DNA from 2 places in the Dietzia sp. genome. Region 1 is predicted to be linked to the other one. Evidence: predicted binding sites of a transcription regulator. Region 1 holds the regulator's gene; the other holds the start of a gene.
What was found. The regulator LexA, encoded in region 1, represses DNA repair genes until DNA is damaged. The targets are predictions, from matches to a motif close to CGAACANNTGTTCG.

Region 1 (7,971 bases):
ACGAGCTCCTCTTCGTGGCACGGGTCGAGGCTCTCGAGGCGCTCACGGCACTCCTCCTCGACTCCTCTCCCGGCACGCAATCGCGCTAGGCTGGCGGGGCTATGCCCTCTTCCCCGCGCCACAGCCAGGACCGCCGCCGTCACTCTCGACGGTCAGGACGCGACGGCGCCGGATCCGGGCCCGGATCGCGTTCCGGAGCCAAGGCCACCGCCCCTGCCGATCCCGCGCTCGACCCGCGCAAGGCCGAACTCCGCGATCGGCTCGGTGAGGTGTCCCTCGTCGATTCGCAGCGACTCGGTCTGAGGATCGGACAATCCCGCAACGATGCCGAACTCGACGCCGCCGAGGAAGCGCTCGCCAAGGCCGCCGCGAAACTCGAGAAGCGCCGCGCGGGGCTGCCGGAGCCGAGCTACCCCGAGGAACTCCCGGTCTCCGGGCGCCGCGAGGACATCGCCGAGGCCATTGCCGCGAATCAGGTCGTGGTCATCGCCGGCGAGACCGGCTCGGGCAAGACCACGCAGATCCCGAAGATCTGTCTCGATCTCGGCCGCGGAGTTCGGGGCGCGATCGCCCACACCCAGCCGCGCCGGCTCGCCGCCCGCACGGTCGCCGCGCGCATCGCCGCCGAGCTCGACGTCGAGCTCGGCGCGGAGGTCGGCTATGCCGTCCGCTTCGACGACAAGACGAGCGATCGCACAGCGATCAAGCTCATGACCGACGGCCTCCTCCTCAACGAGATCCGCCGCGACCGCCTGCTCCGCGCCTACGACACGATCATCATCGACGAGGCCCACGAGCGGAGCCTAAACATCGATTTCCTCCTCGGCTACCTCGCCTCCATCCTCCCCAAGCGCCCCGATCTCAAGGTCATCATCACCTCGGCGACGATCGAACCCGAGCGCTTCGCCGCGCACTTCGCCTCGCCCGGCGGCGAGCCGGCGCCGATCATCGAGGTCTCGGGCCGCACCTATCCGGTGGAGGTGCGCTACCGCCCGCTCGTCGAGGAGATCGACGGGCGAACGGTGGACCGCGACCCCATGGACGGCCTGTGCGATGCCGTCGGCGAGCTCCTCGGGGCCGGGGACGGCGACATCCTCGTCTTCCTCTCCGGAGAGCAGGAGATCCGCGACGCGGAAGAGGCGATTCGCGGCCGGAAGTTCCGCGCGCTCGATGTCTTCCCGCTGTACTCGCGGCTGAGCACGGCCGAACAGAACAAGGCGTTCCGGAGGCATTCGCGCCGACGGGTCGTCCTCGCCACCAACATCGCCGAGACCTCGGTCACGGTCCCCGGAATCCACTACGTAATCGATACCGGGCTCGCTCGGATCTCGCGGTACTCCACGCGCACGAAGGTGCAGCGCCTCCCCATCGAGGAGATCTCACAGGCGTCCGCCAATCAGCGCAAGGGACGTTCCGGACGTGTCGCCGAGGGCATCTGCGTGCGCCTGTACTCGGAGGAGGATTTCGAGGCGCGCCCCGAGTTCACCGACCCCGAGATCCTCCGCACCAACCTCGCCTCGGTGATCCTCCAGATGGCCGACCTCGGGCTCGGCGCGATCGCCGATTTCCCGTTCGTCGATCCGCCCGACTCTAAGTCGATCCGCGACGGCCTGGCCCTCCTCGACGAGCTCGGCGCCCTCGCCGAGGCCAAGTCCGGGGAACCCCGGCTCACGGCGCTCGGCCGCGATATCGCCGCGCTCCCCCTCGATCCCCGGCTCGCGCGCATGCTCCTCGCCGGGCGGGATCACGGCGCCCTCGCCGAGACGATCGTCATCGTCGCCGCGCTCACGGTCGGCGACGTCCGCGAACGGCCCGCCGAGGAGCGCGACAAGGCGACGGCGGCGCACTCGCGCTTCGTCGACAAGACCTCGGATTTTCTCGGCTACCTCAACGTCTGGCGCTACATCACCGAGCAGCGGGCAGAGCTTTCGGGCAGCGCTTTCCGCAAGATGTGCAAGGCCGAGTATCTCCACTGGCTCCGCATCCGCGAGTGGCAGGACCTCGGCAACCAGCTGTCGTCCGTGTGCCGGGAGCGCGGCTGGCACCCCGGTTCCCTCACCGCTTCGGATGACGACGTACACCGCAGCCTCCTTGCGGGCCTGCTCTCCTCGATCGGTGCGCGGAAGGAGGAGACCCGCGAATTCGCCGGGGCGCGTGGCCTCACGTTCCACATCCATCCTTCGTCGGCCCTGTCGAAGAAGCCCCCGCGTTGGGTCATGGCCGCCGAACTCGTAGAGACCTCGCGCCTCTTCGCCCGCGATGTCGCGCGCATCGATCCCGCCTGGGTCGAGCCGATCGCCGGGCACATGGTCAAGCGCAACTACTCCGAGCCGCACTGGTCCTCGAAACAGGGCGCCGCGATGGCCTACGAGAAGGTCACCCTCCTCGGTCTCCCGATCGTCGAGAACCGCCGCATCCTCCTCTCGCGGGTCGACGCCCCGCTCGCCCGCGAGCTATTCGTCCGGCACGGGATCGTCGAGGGAGGCTGGTCAGGCCGTTCGCCGGAGCTCACCGCGAACCGCGAGCTCGTCGCCGAGGCCCGTGAGCTACAGACGCGCTCCCGCCGCGCAGGCGCCGTCGCCGACGACGAGCAGCTCGTCGCCTGGTACCTCGAGCGGATCCCCGAATCCGTGGTCTCCGGCCGGCATTTCGATTCGTGGATCGCGAAGGCGCCCGAGGCCGAGCGCGAGCACATGCGGCTCACGGAGTCGGATATCCGCGACGAAGCAACCGGCCCGTCCGAGCGGGATTTCCCGCCGGCGTGGAAGCAGGGCGAGCTGACCTTCGAGCTCGAGTACACCCACGACCCGCGCTCCGACGCCGACGGCGTGGCCGTGCGCATCCCGCTCACCCAGCTCGCCCACGTACGTTCCGCCGGTTTCGAGTGGCTCGTTCCCGGCCTGCGCACGGAGCTCTATACGGAGCTGATCCGAACCCTGCCGAAGATGTTCCGCCGGCTCGCCTCGCCCGCAGGCTCCTTCGCCGACCTCGTCGCAGCGGATGTCGAGCCGCGCCGGCGCCCGCTGGTCTCGGCGGTTGCCGAGTCGCTCTCGGCGCGCATCGGTTCGACCATCCCCGCGAGCGAATTCCACCCGGAGCAGCTACCGGAGCACCTGCGGATGACCTTCGTCGTGATCGATTCCGGCGGCTCCGTGGTCGATTCCGGGCACTCTCTTCCCGCCTTGCAGTCCAAGCTCGCGGACAGGGCCAGGCAGACGCTTCTCGATTCCCTCGCAAATGACGCCGATGGACCGTACCGCTCGTGGACGCCGGAGACTATCGGCGATCTCGCGGACGAGGTGTCCGCCGAGATCGACGGCGTCGACGCGATCGCCTACCCCGCGATCGAGGTCCGCTCCGACGGCATCCACCGCACGGTGTGCACGTCGAGGGCCCAGCGTTCCGCTGCGATGACCCGGGCCTGCATTGCTCTCCTCAGGGGACTCGGGCTGGTCTCGACGGGCCGTCTGCTCAAGGGACGACACACGAGCGAGCGGCTCGCGCTCACGCAGTACCCCTATGGCGGTATCGACGCGCTCGCCTCCGATGCCACTGTGGTCGCCATCGGACGAACCATCGGCGCCGCGGGCGGGGCGCCATTGACCGCCGCGGGTTATGCCGAGCTCGAGACTCACGCCCGCCGGGACGTACCGGGTGCCGTTGCACGACTCATAGCCACGGTCCTCCCCGCGCTCGTACAGGACCTCGAGCTACGCCCCGAGCTCGAGCGTATGCGCCCCTCGGAGATCGTCGACGAACTGCGAGAGGAGCTCGATTTCCTCATCGGCCGCGGCTTCCTCGCGCGCCATTCCGCCGCGCAACTCGGGCAGCTCGAGCGGCATCTCAGGTCCATCGGAATGAGGGTCCGCATGGCGGAGGAAAACCCCCGGAAGTACGACGCGCTCCGCGCCCGGATCGCCGACACCGAGGACGCTGTCGCAGAAGCACGGACCGCGCTCGAGGCGCACAAGCGGAACAAGCAGAGCCGGGAGATCGCGTGGCTGCTCGCCGAACTGCGAGTGAGTGTCTACACGCAGACTCTCGGGACGGCTGGTTCGGTATCGGAGAAAAAGATCTCCCAGGCGATCAAAGCCGCGTTCGCGCAGGGTGCCCGAAAGCAACGGGCTCGCGTCTGACCGAAACGAGCCTCGCGCCTATCCACCCGCGGCCGCGTTTGCCGCATGGACGCCGTCCTTGCGCATCGAGCGGATCTCCGCCTCGAAATCGTCGGCCGACTGGAAGGACTTGTAGACGGAGGCGAAGCGGAGATACCCGACCTCATCAAGTTCCCTGAGCGGCTCGAGGATCGCGAGGCCGACCGCGTGCGCGGCCACTTCCGTGACGCCCTTGGCTCGCACCGCGAGCTCCACCTTGTGGGCGAGGAGATGCAGGGCATCGGAGCTGATATCGCGGCCCTGGCACGCGCGCCGGACACCGCGGATGACCTTGTCCCTGCTGAACGGCTCCGTGACGCCGCTCCGCTTACTCACCATGAGTACCGGGGCCTCCATGGTCGTGTAACGGTGCCCGCACGAAGAACACTCCCGGCGGCGCCTGATGGACAGCCCTTCCTCTGCCGTGCGCGAATCGATGACGCGCGAATCGGCCTTGTGGCACATCGGACAAAACATCAGGCGGCTCCTCGCAAGGGCGTGGGCTCCCCCTGCGGCCGAGTGGCCGCGCCCACAAACACCACCTATGGTAATCGTTTGCACCGAAACCCCCCAAAAACCACTACATGTAGGCGGACGACGGCGCTTCCGGCCGCTCCCGGCGGCCCGAGTCCGGGGACCCGATACCGGAGCCCGACTTCTGGCGACCGTGCCCGGAGCACCTACACCAGCGTGAGCACGAGAACGAAGAAGACGAAGCCGACGACAATCCCCGCGGCCGCCGCGACCATTGCCTGATTGAGCGAGAGGGCGGGCGAGCCGGCGTGCGACTCCGAGCGAATAGGCATGCCGGCCGCTGCGCGGGTCTCGGAGGCGACGAACGAGCGGGGCGCGGGAACCGGGCCGCGCGCCGACGCACCCACGGGCCCGGACTCGCGCTCCGAGGCGCCGCGAGCATAGTGGAGACGCGCGGAGCGAGCGTCCTCGCCGAAACGGCGGGCCCGCAGGCCGCGCTCGCGCAGGGCCGCGATATCCGCAGCGGTATCCGGATCGATGGCGGCGCCTGCCGGCTTCACCTCGACGCCGGGCGCGACCGCGGAGGGTGCCGACACGTGGGCTCGGATGACGACGGGGATGGCGGGGACGCCGGGTGCACCGACGGCACTGCGGACGGTGTGGCGGCCGGACTTAGCGGAGGTGGCGTGCGTGGTGTCGGAACGTTCCAGGTGGATGGTCATCTCGATCGATCCCTTTCTCTCGTGGCCGTGATCGACACGTTGTCGAACATCGTTGCTGCCGTTGTTCGTGTTCTAGTTCTACGAACCGGGTCCGACATTTCGGCCGAAAATCGATCGCACGGGCCGGAGTACGCTACCCCCGTTTGGAACAGTCAGTCCTGTGAACTGCGACTAGATTCCATCTCGGACGAAATTCCGACATTCGAACATATGTATGTCGATTTCGGCGTTCGAGAGGTAGCATATGCGACGAGTTCGAAAACGCAAGCATTTGTTCGAACACGTGCTCTATACGCCGCCACCGAGGGGACGAACGTGCCACCCAGCAGCAAGCCGAAGGAGTCGCTCACAGAGCGGCAGAAGACCATCCTCACCGTCATCAACGATGCGATCGCCGAGAACGGCTACCCGCCGAGCATCCGGGAGATCGGCGATGCCGTCGGTCTCCAGTCGACGTCCTCGGTGGCGTATCAGCTCCAGGCGCTCGAGAAGAAGGGCTATCTCATCCGGGATGCCCACAAGCCCCGCGCCGTGGACGTCCGCTCCCCCAATTCCTCATCGCGCCAACCCTCGCGCCGGGCACAGCTCCCCAGAGGCGCGTCACAGCCGGCCTTCGTCCCGGTCGTCGGTCGGATCGCCGCGGGCGGGCCGATCCTGGCGGAGCAGGAGATCGAGGCGGTATTCCCGCTTCCGGAGGAGCTCGTGGGCTCGGGAGAGACCTTTATCCTCAAGGTCGTCGGCGAATCGATGCGGGACGCGGGCATTCTCGACGGCGATTACGTCTGCGTCCGCCGTCAGCAGGTCGCAGAGAACGGCGACATCGTCGCGGCGATGATAGACGGGGAGGCCACCGTCAAGACCCTCGACAAATCGTCGAGCGGCGTCTGGCTCGTCCCCGCGAACGAGGCGTTCCGCCCCATCCCCGGGGACTACGCGACCATCCTCGGCCGGGTCATCATGGTGTTCCGCCGGCTCTGATCCGCGCCGGGCACCCGGCCGGAAGCGGCCACCGCGCTACACGCGGTACTCGGAGACCTCTCCGGCAATGGACTCCGGGAGACGGACCTCGAGCACGGTCCCCGATTCCGAGTACCGCTCGTCGAGCACCGCGCCCTCCTCGTGGAGCCGCGCGACGACATCGCCACGCGAGTACGGGATCTCCACCAGAACGGTCACATCCAGCGCGGCGATGTGCTCGGCGATCCGCTCGCGGAGCTCGGGGATCCCCTCGCGGGTGATCGCCGAGACGAACACGGCGTCGCGGAAGCTCGCGCGCAGCTCGGCGAGTACCAATGGATCGGCGTCGTCGATCTTGTTGATCACGAGGAGCTCGGTCGGCGCCGTCGCATTCTGCTCGGCGACGACGTCGCGGATCACGCTCCGCACCGCGTCGATCTGCTGGAGCGGGAACGGGTGCGATCCGTCGACCACGTGGACGAGGAGCTCGGAGTCGACGACCTCCTCGAGAGTCGAACGGAACGCCTCGACCAACTGCGTCGGGAGATGCCGGACGAAGCCGACGGTATCGGTGAGCACCACGGCGCGCCCATCGGGCAATTCGGCCCGCCGGGTGGTCGGATCCAGGGTCGCGAACAGTGCGTCCTGGACCAGCACACCAGCTCCGGTAATGGCGTTGACAAGCGAGGACTTCCCCGCGTTGGTGTAGCCGGCCACGGCGACAGACGGCACCGGGGTCGAGCGCCGGCGGTGGCGCTTGGTGAGCCGCGCCTGCTTCATCCCACGGATCTCACGCCTCAGCTTCGCCATCCGCTCACGGATGCGCCTGCGGTCGGTCTCGATCTTCGTCTCACCAGGACCGCGCAGGCCCACGCCGCCGTTGGAACCGGCCCGGCCGCCAGCCTGGCGCGAGAGCGTCTGGCCCCAACCGCGCAGTCGCGGAAGCATGTACTCCATCTGCGCGAGGCTGACCTGCGCCTTGCCCTCCCGCGAGGTCGCATGCTGGGCGAAGATGTCGAGGATGAGCGCCGTGCGGTCGATGACCTTGACGTTGACGGCTTTCTCCAGCGCGATGAGCTGGCCGGGCGTGAGCTCGCCGTCGCAGATCACGGTATCGGCGCCAGTCGCATCGATAATCGAGCGGAGCTCGGCGACCTTGCCAGAACCGATATAAGTCGCGGCATCGGGCTTGTCTCGGCGCTGGATGAGCGCGTCGAGGACCATCGAACCCGCTGTCTCGGCGAGCGCGGCGAGCTCGGCCATCGCGGCGTCGGCCTGCTGCGCCGAACCCTCGGTCCACACGCCGACGAGAACGACGCGCTCGAGGCGGAGGCGGCGGTACTCGGCGTCGTTGATGTCCTCGAGCTCGGTGGACAGGCCGACCACGCGGCGCAGGGAGGACCTCTCCTCCAGCTGCAGCTCGCCCGTTGACGGGTCGTGATCGGAAACAGCGAAATCGGGTGCGCCCTGCGCAGCGCGATCATCGTGGTCGCGCGCGGGGCCTGCGGTATCGCCCGTGGTGTCGGGAGTCGTCGTCATACGGCCCCTATTCTCGCACGTGACCACGGGAAAACAGAAGCCCGGAAAGCTCGCCGCGGGCCACGAGCCGCGAGGGGCCCGTCATAGTGGCGGCGCCGCGCGAGATCTCCACCACGACATCGCCG
Region 2 (7,971 bases), on a different contig from region 1:
CGCCGAGGATCCCGGAGTCGCCCGGGTACTGCTCGGCGAGCTCGAGGATGCCCTTCGCGGTGGGGGCGAGCTCGGCGGGCATCTCCCCTGCCTCGAACAGCGCGACGAGCTTCGAGACGACCGAGTCGACGAGGGTCGCGCCGACGGCACGGGGCAGCGTGATGAAGCTGGTGAAGACCGCGCGGAGCCCCTCGGAGTCGGGCTGCGCCGCGAGCATCTCGCGGTACGGGGCGAGCTTTTCGGCGTCGATCACATCGAGCAGCTCGACGGTGCGGTCGACCGGACGGAATCCTGCGAGGGCGCGGAAGTGGGTGAGGGCGACGATGAGCTCGGGCTTGTGGTTCGCATCCCGATAGTTGCGGTCTGCGGCCTCGAGCGCCAGGCCCGCGTCGTTCTCCCGCGCGAAGCCCTCGCGCGCGTCCTCTCGCGAGGGGTGGGCCTGCAGGCTCAGCGCGCGGTCCGCTGCGAGGAGCTTGACCATGAACGGCAGCCGTTCGGAGAACTCCGCCGCAACCTCCTCGCCGAGCATGCTCACGGGGTCGGCGGTGATCGCGGAGTCGAGTCCGGTGCCGTCGAGGAGCGCGGGGCCCGTGGGATGGGCGCCGAACCAGCGCTCCGCGATGGGATACGGGGCCGGGGTCTGCTCGCCCGCGAGCGACGGGATGGCGACGCGCGATCCCCACGCATAGGTTCTCTCGGACGGCGAAAGGATCCTCATGCCCTTCGTCGACCCCCTTTCCCTGGCGCGTGCCGCGCGTACTGCCGAAACGGCCACGGCGTCTGCCTCGCCGCGACCCGGCCCCACGTGGCCTGAAGGCCGGTCGGCCCCCTGGTGGATCGGCTGCAACTCCTCGGCTCTACCGCCGCGGCCGTGCCGAATGCCGCAACGACTTTAGTCCATTAGGTTGAGCAGCGCGGCATACGCGGCGGCTATCTCGGCACATGCGGCGGTGACCAGGGCACCCTCGAGCAATTCGCCGAAATCCAGGCTGCTGCCGAGCCCTGATCCCCCAAGCGAATAGCCCTCTCGCGCTTGCGATTCCGGCGTTCCTCCGGAGGGGTTCTCACCGCTCCCGTCGTCGCCTGGTGTGTCGCCGAAGTCGACCCACGACACCGATTCGAGAGCCGCGGCGAGCTGCTCGACACGCTCGCGCGGGGCGGCCACGGCTAGACCGAGGAAGGTCGGCACGAGTGACGGCGCACCGGACGCCTTCCTGGGACCGTCGATGAACTCGTCGTGGAATATGTCGTCCGGCGTCTCGGCATCGGCAGCCCGGGCGGCGCGGGCTCGGAGCAGCGGGGCGACCCTGAGGGCGTCGGCGAGCGGCATCTCGGTGAGCTGCGTGCCCGCCTCGGCGAACGCCGCCACCATCCTGCGGGCGAGCGCGCCGGACACGGCGTCCTCGTGGACGAGCAGCGGGAATCCGGCGGCCGCGATCTCGCGCGCGGCGAGCTTGGCGGGGTTGACGGCGACGGCGAGGTCCGGGCCGTTCGAGGCGATCGCCTCGTCGACGCGGTCCGCGAGCACGGCGAGCGGCGGGACGGCCCAGCCCAGCGCGCCGAACACGGCGAGGCCTGCGGCGGCGTGGCGGACGAACGCTCTGTCCGGGGCCACGAAGGGCAGCGGAGGAAACCAGCAGACGGCCTCGCCCTCTCCGCCCGCCTCGGCGACGGGCCCCTCGCGCGGAACGTCGACGACCACGGCGGCGCCTCGGGCCCGTGCGGATGCGACGGCGCGCGCCGCCACGGGATCGCCGGCGTCGGCGCCCGACACGACGACCACGTCGAGCGCACCCACCCAGGCGGGGAGCTCGTGGGAGACGGAGAACGGGATGCCGGGCCCGTCCTCGTAGCGCTCGAGGAGCGCGGAGACGAGGCCCGCCGCGGCCGCCGACTGCGAGGAGCGGCCCGCCACCCAGGAGAGCGCGCGGGGGCGGAAGCCCTCGAGGGAACGCAGCGCGCCGGACTCGACGGCGGTGGCGACGGCGCGGATCTGCGCTCCCCCGCTCGCCGCCCCGAGGAGGGCGCCCGAGGTGTCCCGGGCGCGGAGCGCCTCGGGATCGTCGAGGATCTCGGCGCCTCCGGAGTCCAGCGTGGCGCCCACCGGGTAATCAGGCACGGATGATCGCCAGGACTTCCGCAGTGAGCTCGTCGACCGCCTCGCGTGTGGGCGCCTCGGCATTGAGGCGCAGGAGCGGCTCGGTGTTCGAGGCGCGGATATTGAACCAGGCGCCCTGGGCGAGCTCGATGGTGATCCCGTCGAGCCTGTCGATGGACTCCGCGCGATCGGCGAACGCCTCGGCGACGGCCTCCATGCGCTCGCGCTGCGCCTCGGCCGAAGGGAGCTCGGAGTTGATTTCGCCGGAGGCCTCGTAGCGCGAGTACTCGTCCATGAGCTCCGAGAGCGGGCGCTCCTGCCCGCCGAGCGCGGCGAGCACGTGCATCGCGGCGAGCATGCCGGAATCCGCGCCCCAGAACTCGCGGAAGTAGTAGTGCGCCGAGTGCTCGCCGCCGAAGACGGCGCCGGTGTCGGCCATCTGCGCCTTGATGAAGCTGTGCCCGACGCGGGTCCTGATCGCGATGCCGCCGAGCTCGGCGACGAGCTCGGGAACCGTGTGCGAGGTGATGAGGTTGTAGATGATCGAGGCTCCGGGCTCCTGCGCCAGGGCGCGGGAGGCGACGAGCGCGCTGATCGCCGAGGGCGAGACGGGTTCGCCGCGCTCGTCGACGACGAAACAACGATCCGCGTCGCCGTCGAATGCGAGGCCGAGGTCGGCGCCCGAATCGACGACGAGCTTCTGCAGATCGACGAGGTTCTTCGGCTCGAGCGGGTTGGCCTCGTGGTTGGGGAAGTTGCCGTCGAGCTCGAAGTACAGCGGAACGATGTCGAGCGGGAGGCCGCCGAGGACGGCGGGCACCGTGTGCCCGCCCATGCCGTTGCCCGCGTCGACCGCGACCTTGAGCGGGCGCACGTCGGAGAGATCGACGAGGCCGCGGAGGAACTCTCCGTACGCGGCGAGAGTGTCGCGCTCGGTGAGCGTTCCCGCCGGGCCGTCGAACGCCGGGACGCCGGCGACGAGGTCTTCGGAAATGGTGGCGAGTCCCGTGTCCTGGCCGACGGGCTTGGCGCCCGCGCGGCAGAGCTTGATGCCGTTGTACTTCGCCGGGTTGTGGCTGGCGGTGAACATCGCGCCGGGGCAGTCGAGATCGCCCGAGGAGAAGTAGAGCTGATCGGTGGAAGACAGACCGATCGAGACGACGTCGAGGCCCTGGGAGAGCACGCCTTCGGAGAAGGCCCGCGAGAGTGCCGGGGACGAATCGCGCATATCGTGGCCGACGACGACGCGCTCGGCGCCCTCCCCGCGCATGAGCGCGGCGAACGACGCCCCGACATCACGGACGAAAGCCTCGTCGATCTGCTCGCCGACGACGCCCCGGACGTCGTATGCCTTGATCACGGCGGCGATCTGGTCCCTGTCGCGCGAGACGGCGGTGCCCTCACCCATGCTGTTCGTTCTCCACTCGTCGGCGCCGCCCGCGGGCGGCGGATCCTGTTCTTGCCTCTGGCCAAAACGCGGGCACTCGACCCTATCGGCCGATCGACTGTGCCCGGGGGCCACGGTGCTGCCTTGACTCACAGCCCTCCGCCCCGCGCCTCATTCGACCAGCGTGCATACTCCACGCTACCGATCTTCCCTGGGAACGTCCCCGGTGCCAGCTGGGAATCGTTCGGGTGCCGCAACTGCGCGGATACGCCCCGCGAGAGAGAGGCGCCGCCTCGGAGGGGCGGCTCCGAGCCGAGGAACCCGCGGGCCACTACTCGTCGGGATCGACGACCCGGAGGTGGCCGCGTCGCCGGGAGCGTTGCCCCTCGGCGCCGGCCTCGGCCTCCGCGCCGGTGTCCGCGCTCGCCTGGGCGGCCTTCGCGCGGGCGCCCTTCCCCGGCTTCTGCCTCGCCTTGAGGCGTCGGAGCCACTCGGGGTCGGAGTCGGAACGGTTCGCGGTCGGGGCGCCGGGGTCGATCACGGCGTCGAGGAGCGCGGTGAGATCGGGATCGTCCCCGACCGAGAGATCCGGATGCCGCACGAGGTTCCAGCCGCGCGGCGTGGAGATGCGCAGCGCGTGAGAGGCGCAGAGATCCCACGAATGCGGCTCGCGTTCGACCGCGAGCGGACCGACGACCGCCGTGGACTCGGCGTAGTTGTAGGTCAGGGTGGCCACCGCCCTATTGGGGCAGGCGGCCCGGACACATCGCCGAACGTCACTCACGCCCTCCGACAGTAGTGCCGGGCGGGCATCTACGCGGGCCGCGACTCGCCGCGCGCATGATCTGCGGCCCGGTACGCGGCAGCTAGAGTGCTCCGCATGAGCCAGTCGACACCGCCCTCCTCATCGCCGCGCGGCGGCCGCGGGGGCGACGCGGGACGCTCGGCACAAGGACCTTCGCAGGGACCGGCGAAGGGACACGGGACCGAGATCCCCGGGCTGCCCGGCCGGGACGACGCAACCCGAGGCGCGACCATCGTGGTCCGCCCGTTCCCCACCGATACTGGACGCTCGCCGTCACCCAGAGTGACGACCCGAAGCGCGGCGCGCAGGGGCGCGGGGATCCGCGGACCCGTCCTCCCACCGGAGGTGCCGCGCTGGCGCTCGCGCTCCGACGATTTCGACGCCGCCGTGCTCGAGGCCTTCGCCCAGATCGACCAATCGTGGCACGCCGAACTCGCGACCCTCGACCTCGCAGTCGACACGGTGCCGAGGATGCAGCTGCGCCGCGGGCAGAGCTGGCCGCGCGAGGTGATCGCCGACGGGCGGGTCCCGCTCGGGCGGCTCATCTCCGCAGGCGTGGACAGGAACGGGCAGCCCACCCGGGCGCGGCTCGTGGTGTTCCGGCAGCCGCTACTGCGCAGGACGCAGTCTCAGGACGACCTCGTGGACGTGGTCTATGGCCTGCTCGTCGAGCTGGTCGCGGCGTATCTCGAGATCTCGCCGGACGAGGTCATGGACGGTCCTTCGGACTGACGGCCGGGAACGCCCCTTCGCTCCAGAGCGCCGACTGGCTCGGGCCTGCGACAGACCCGGTCCGGAATCTATGCGCCGGCGGCCTTCTTGAGGCGGCGGCGCTCACGTTCGGAGAGGCCGCCCCAGATTCCGAAGCGTTCGTCGTTCGCGAGGGCGTAGTCGAGGCACTCGGCCTTGACCTCACATCCGGTGCAGATGCGCTTCGCCTCTCGGGTAGAGCCGCCCTTCTCGGGGAAAAAGGCCTCGGGATCCGTCTGCGCGCAGAGCGCACGATCCTGCCAGCTCTCGTCCACCTCGTCGAAGAGGGCGCTTACGGATAGGTCGAGGAATGATGCGTCCTTCGGCGCTAGTGCAGGCCGGTTGTGGTCCACGCGCATTCCTTCCCTGTCGTCGGATCGATGGATTCGCGTATGTGCCGCGGAGTCGGGGCGAAAGTACTCGGTAGGCGCCCGGGGATTCCCGGACCTCGTGCAACCCCCGGCACCTGCGCCCACTCCCCGCACTCGGAGAATCGCACCCTCCCCCGCAGGGAAACGATCGTTTTCCGATCACTCGGTACGATCTACTTGCGATCTCCGGAAGTACGTTCCGAGCGGTTCGTCACCGCGAATAACACACTTGTGATTACACACATGGAATCCCACGCCGTCAAGCGAATGACGAATGCCACAGGAAGCGATAAGAACATCCGTTCGATTCCCTGAGGGGCGGCGTCGGCGCTAGGCACGGGCACACGCTGCGGGTCGGTGCGGAAAGATGGATGACGGCGCCCGCCGCGAACCCGGGACGTTCCGGGGAGGTTAGGCTTCGTGGAGTGAAGATCTGTGTTCTTGTTGGCGGCGTCGGTGGCGCGAAATTCCTCCTCGGCGTCCGCGAGGTATTCGGTGATCCATCCTCGGCGGGGGTGGCCACGCCCGCCCCGCAGGGGGGTTCTGAGCACGACATAGCGGCGGTGGTCAACGTCGGAGACGATGCGTGGATGCACGGTCTGCGCATCTGCCCCGACCTCGATACCTGCATGTACACGCTCGGCGGCGGCATCGATACCGAGCGCGGCTGGGGCCACGCCGGCGAGACGTGGAACGCGAAGGCCGAGCTCGCCGCGTACGGCGTGCAGCCCGATTGGTTCGGGCTCGGCGACCGCGATATCGGTACCCACCTCGTCCGCACGCAGATGCTCAACGCCGGCTTTGACCTCACCGACGTGACCGAGGCGCTGTGCCGCCGCTGGGCGCCGGGCGTCCGCCTCCTGCCCGTCACCGACGACCGCAGCGAGACCCACGTGATCGTCGCCGACGAGGCTCACGGCGGAGCAGTCGAAGACGCCCCGCGGAAGGCGATCCATTTCCAGGAATGGTGGGTGCGCTATCGGGCCCAGATCCCGACGGATGGCTTTACCTTTATCGGCTCCGACGAGGCCAAGCCCTCCGCCGCCGTCCTCGAGGCGATCTCCGACGCCGATGTCGTACTCATCGCCCCGTCCAATCCCGTGGTCTCCGTGGGCGCGATCCTCGCGATCCCCGGCATTCGCGGCGCGCTCCGCGGCACATCCGCGCCGATCGTCGGGATCAGCCCGATCATCGGCGGTGCCCCGCTGCGCGGCATGGCCGATCGCTGCCTCGAGGTCGAGGGCGTGGACACCTCCGCCGCATCGGTCGCGGGAATCTACGGCGCCAGGGACGGCGCCGGGCTCCTCGACGCATGGCTCGTCGCCCCCGCAGACGGCGATGCGGTGCGTGAGCGCGTCCCCGGGCTCGAGGTCGTCGAGGCTCCGCTCATCATGTCCTCCCCCGAGGTGACCGCCGAGATGGTGCGCACGGCCCTGCGCGCCGTGGGGCTCGAGGCGTGAGCCGCAGCGAGGGCTCCGGGCACGCGAGCCGAGAGGACCCAGCCGCCGGAAACGACAGCGCCGAGCACGCCGCCCCCGGCGAGATCTCGATCTGGGCTCCCGACGGCCTCCCCGATTTCCGCCCGGGCGACGACCTCGCCGGGGCGCTCTCCCGCGCCTTCGCCGCCGATGCGGAGGCCGAGCCGCGGCGGGCCCTGCGCGACGGCGACATCATCGTGCTCACCTCGAAGGTCTTGTCAAAGGTCGAGGGCCGGCTCGTCTACGCCCCCGCCGACCCCGAGGAGCGAGACGCGCTCCGCCGCGAGCTCGTCGAGCAGGAGTCGGTGCGGATCGTCGCGCGGATCAACAGGACCCTGATCACCGAAAACCGCCTCGGGATCGTGCAGGCTGCATCCGGTGTCGACGGCTCGAATGTCGCGGCCGACGAGATCGCGCTCCTCCCCGAGGACCCCGATGCCTCGGCCCGCGACCTCGTCCACAGGCTTACCGAGCTCACTGGGCGCAGGCTCGGCGTCGTCGTCACGGACACGATGGGCCGCGCGTGGCGCACGGGACAGACCGACGCGGCGATCGGCGCCGCAGGTGTCGAGGTGCTCGCCTCCTACGCGGGGGGCGTCGACGCCGCAGGCAACGAACTGTTCGTCACGGAGATCGCCGTCGGGGACGAGCTGGCCGCGGCTGCCGACCTCGCGAAGGGGAAGACCGGCGCCCGACCCGTCGCCGTGGTGCGCGGCTGCGGACACCTCGTCGCAGGCGCGCGTCCGCCGTCACAGGCGCTGGAACAGCCACAGGCGAGCGACCTGATCCGCGAGGCGGACTACGACCTGTTCCGGCTGGGCACCAACGAGTCCATCGCGCAGGGGCGTCGCGAGGCCGTGCCGTCCCGGCGTTCGGTGCGCGGGTTCGATGACCGACCCGTGCCCGAGGACGAGCTGCGCGGGGCTGTCGCCGACGCACTCACCGCCCCGGCTCCGCACCATTCGCACCCCGTGCGCTTCGTCCGCGTCGCCGGCGAGCCGCGCAGCGCACTCCTCGACGCGATGGCCGCGGCCTGGCGCACCGACCTCGCCGCGGACGGATTCTCCGCCGAGCAGATCGCC

Region 2: cofD (2-phospho-L-lactate transferase) is a predicted target of LexA. The motif match lies at 5,704-5,717, and genes of this name have one in related genera.

What each region holds. Positions count from the first base shown of each region.
Region 1 is NZ_DAINST010000057.1:3,080-11,050, forward strand. It holds gene V7E05_RS09825 (potassium channel family protein) at 1-89, shown strand, start outside; gene hrpA (ATP-dependent RNA helicase HrpA) at 102-4,136, shown strand; gene nrdR (transcriptional regulator NrdR) at 4,155-4,631, opposite strand; gene V7E05_RS09840 (hypothetical protein) at 4,835-5,350, opposite strand; gene lexA (transcriptional repressor LexA) at 5,666-6,328, shown strand; gene hflX (GTPase HflX) at 6,365-7,846, opposite strand; gene dapF (diaminopimelate epimerase) at 7,854-7,971, opposite strand, start outside.
Region 2 is NZ_DAINST010000035.1:19,282-27,252, reverse strand. It holds gene manA (mannose-6-phosphate isomerase, class I) at 1-718, opposite strand, end outside; gene V7E05_RS07255 (hypothetical protein) at 893-2,119, opposite strand; gene V7E05_RS07250 (phosphomannomutase/phosphoglucomutase) at 2,112-3,506, opposite strand; gene V7E05_RS07245 (DUF3499 family protein) at 3,817-4,221, opposite strand; gene V7E05_RS07240 (metallopeptidase family protein) at 4,366-5,022, shown strand; gene V7E05_RS07235 (WhiB family transcriptional regulator) at 5,091-5,393, opposite strand; gene cofD (2-phospho-L-lactate transferase) at 5,837-6,871, shown strand; gene V7E05_RS07225 (coenzyme F420-0:L-glutamate ligase) at 6,868-7,971, shown strand, end outside.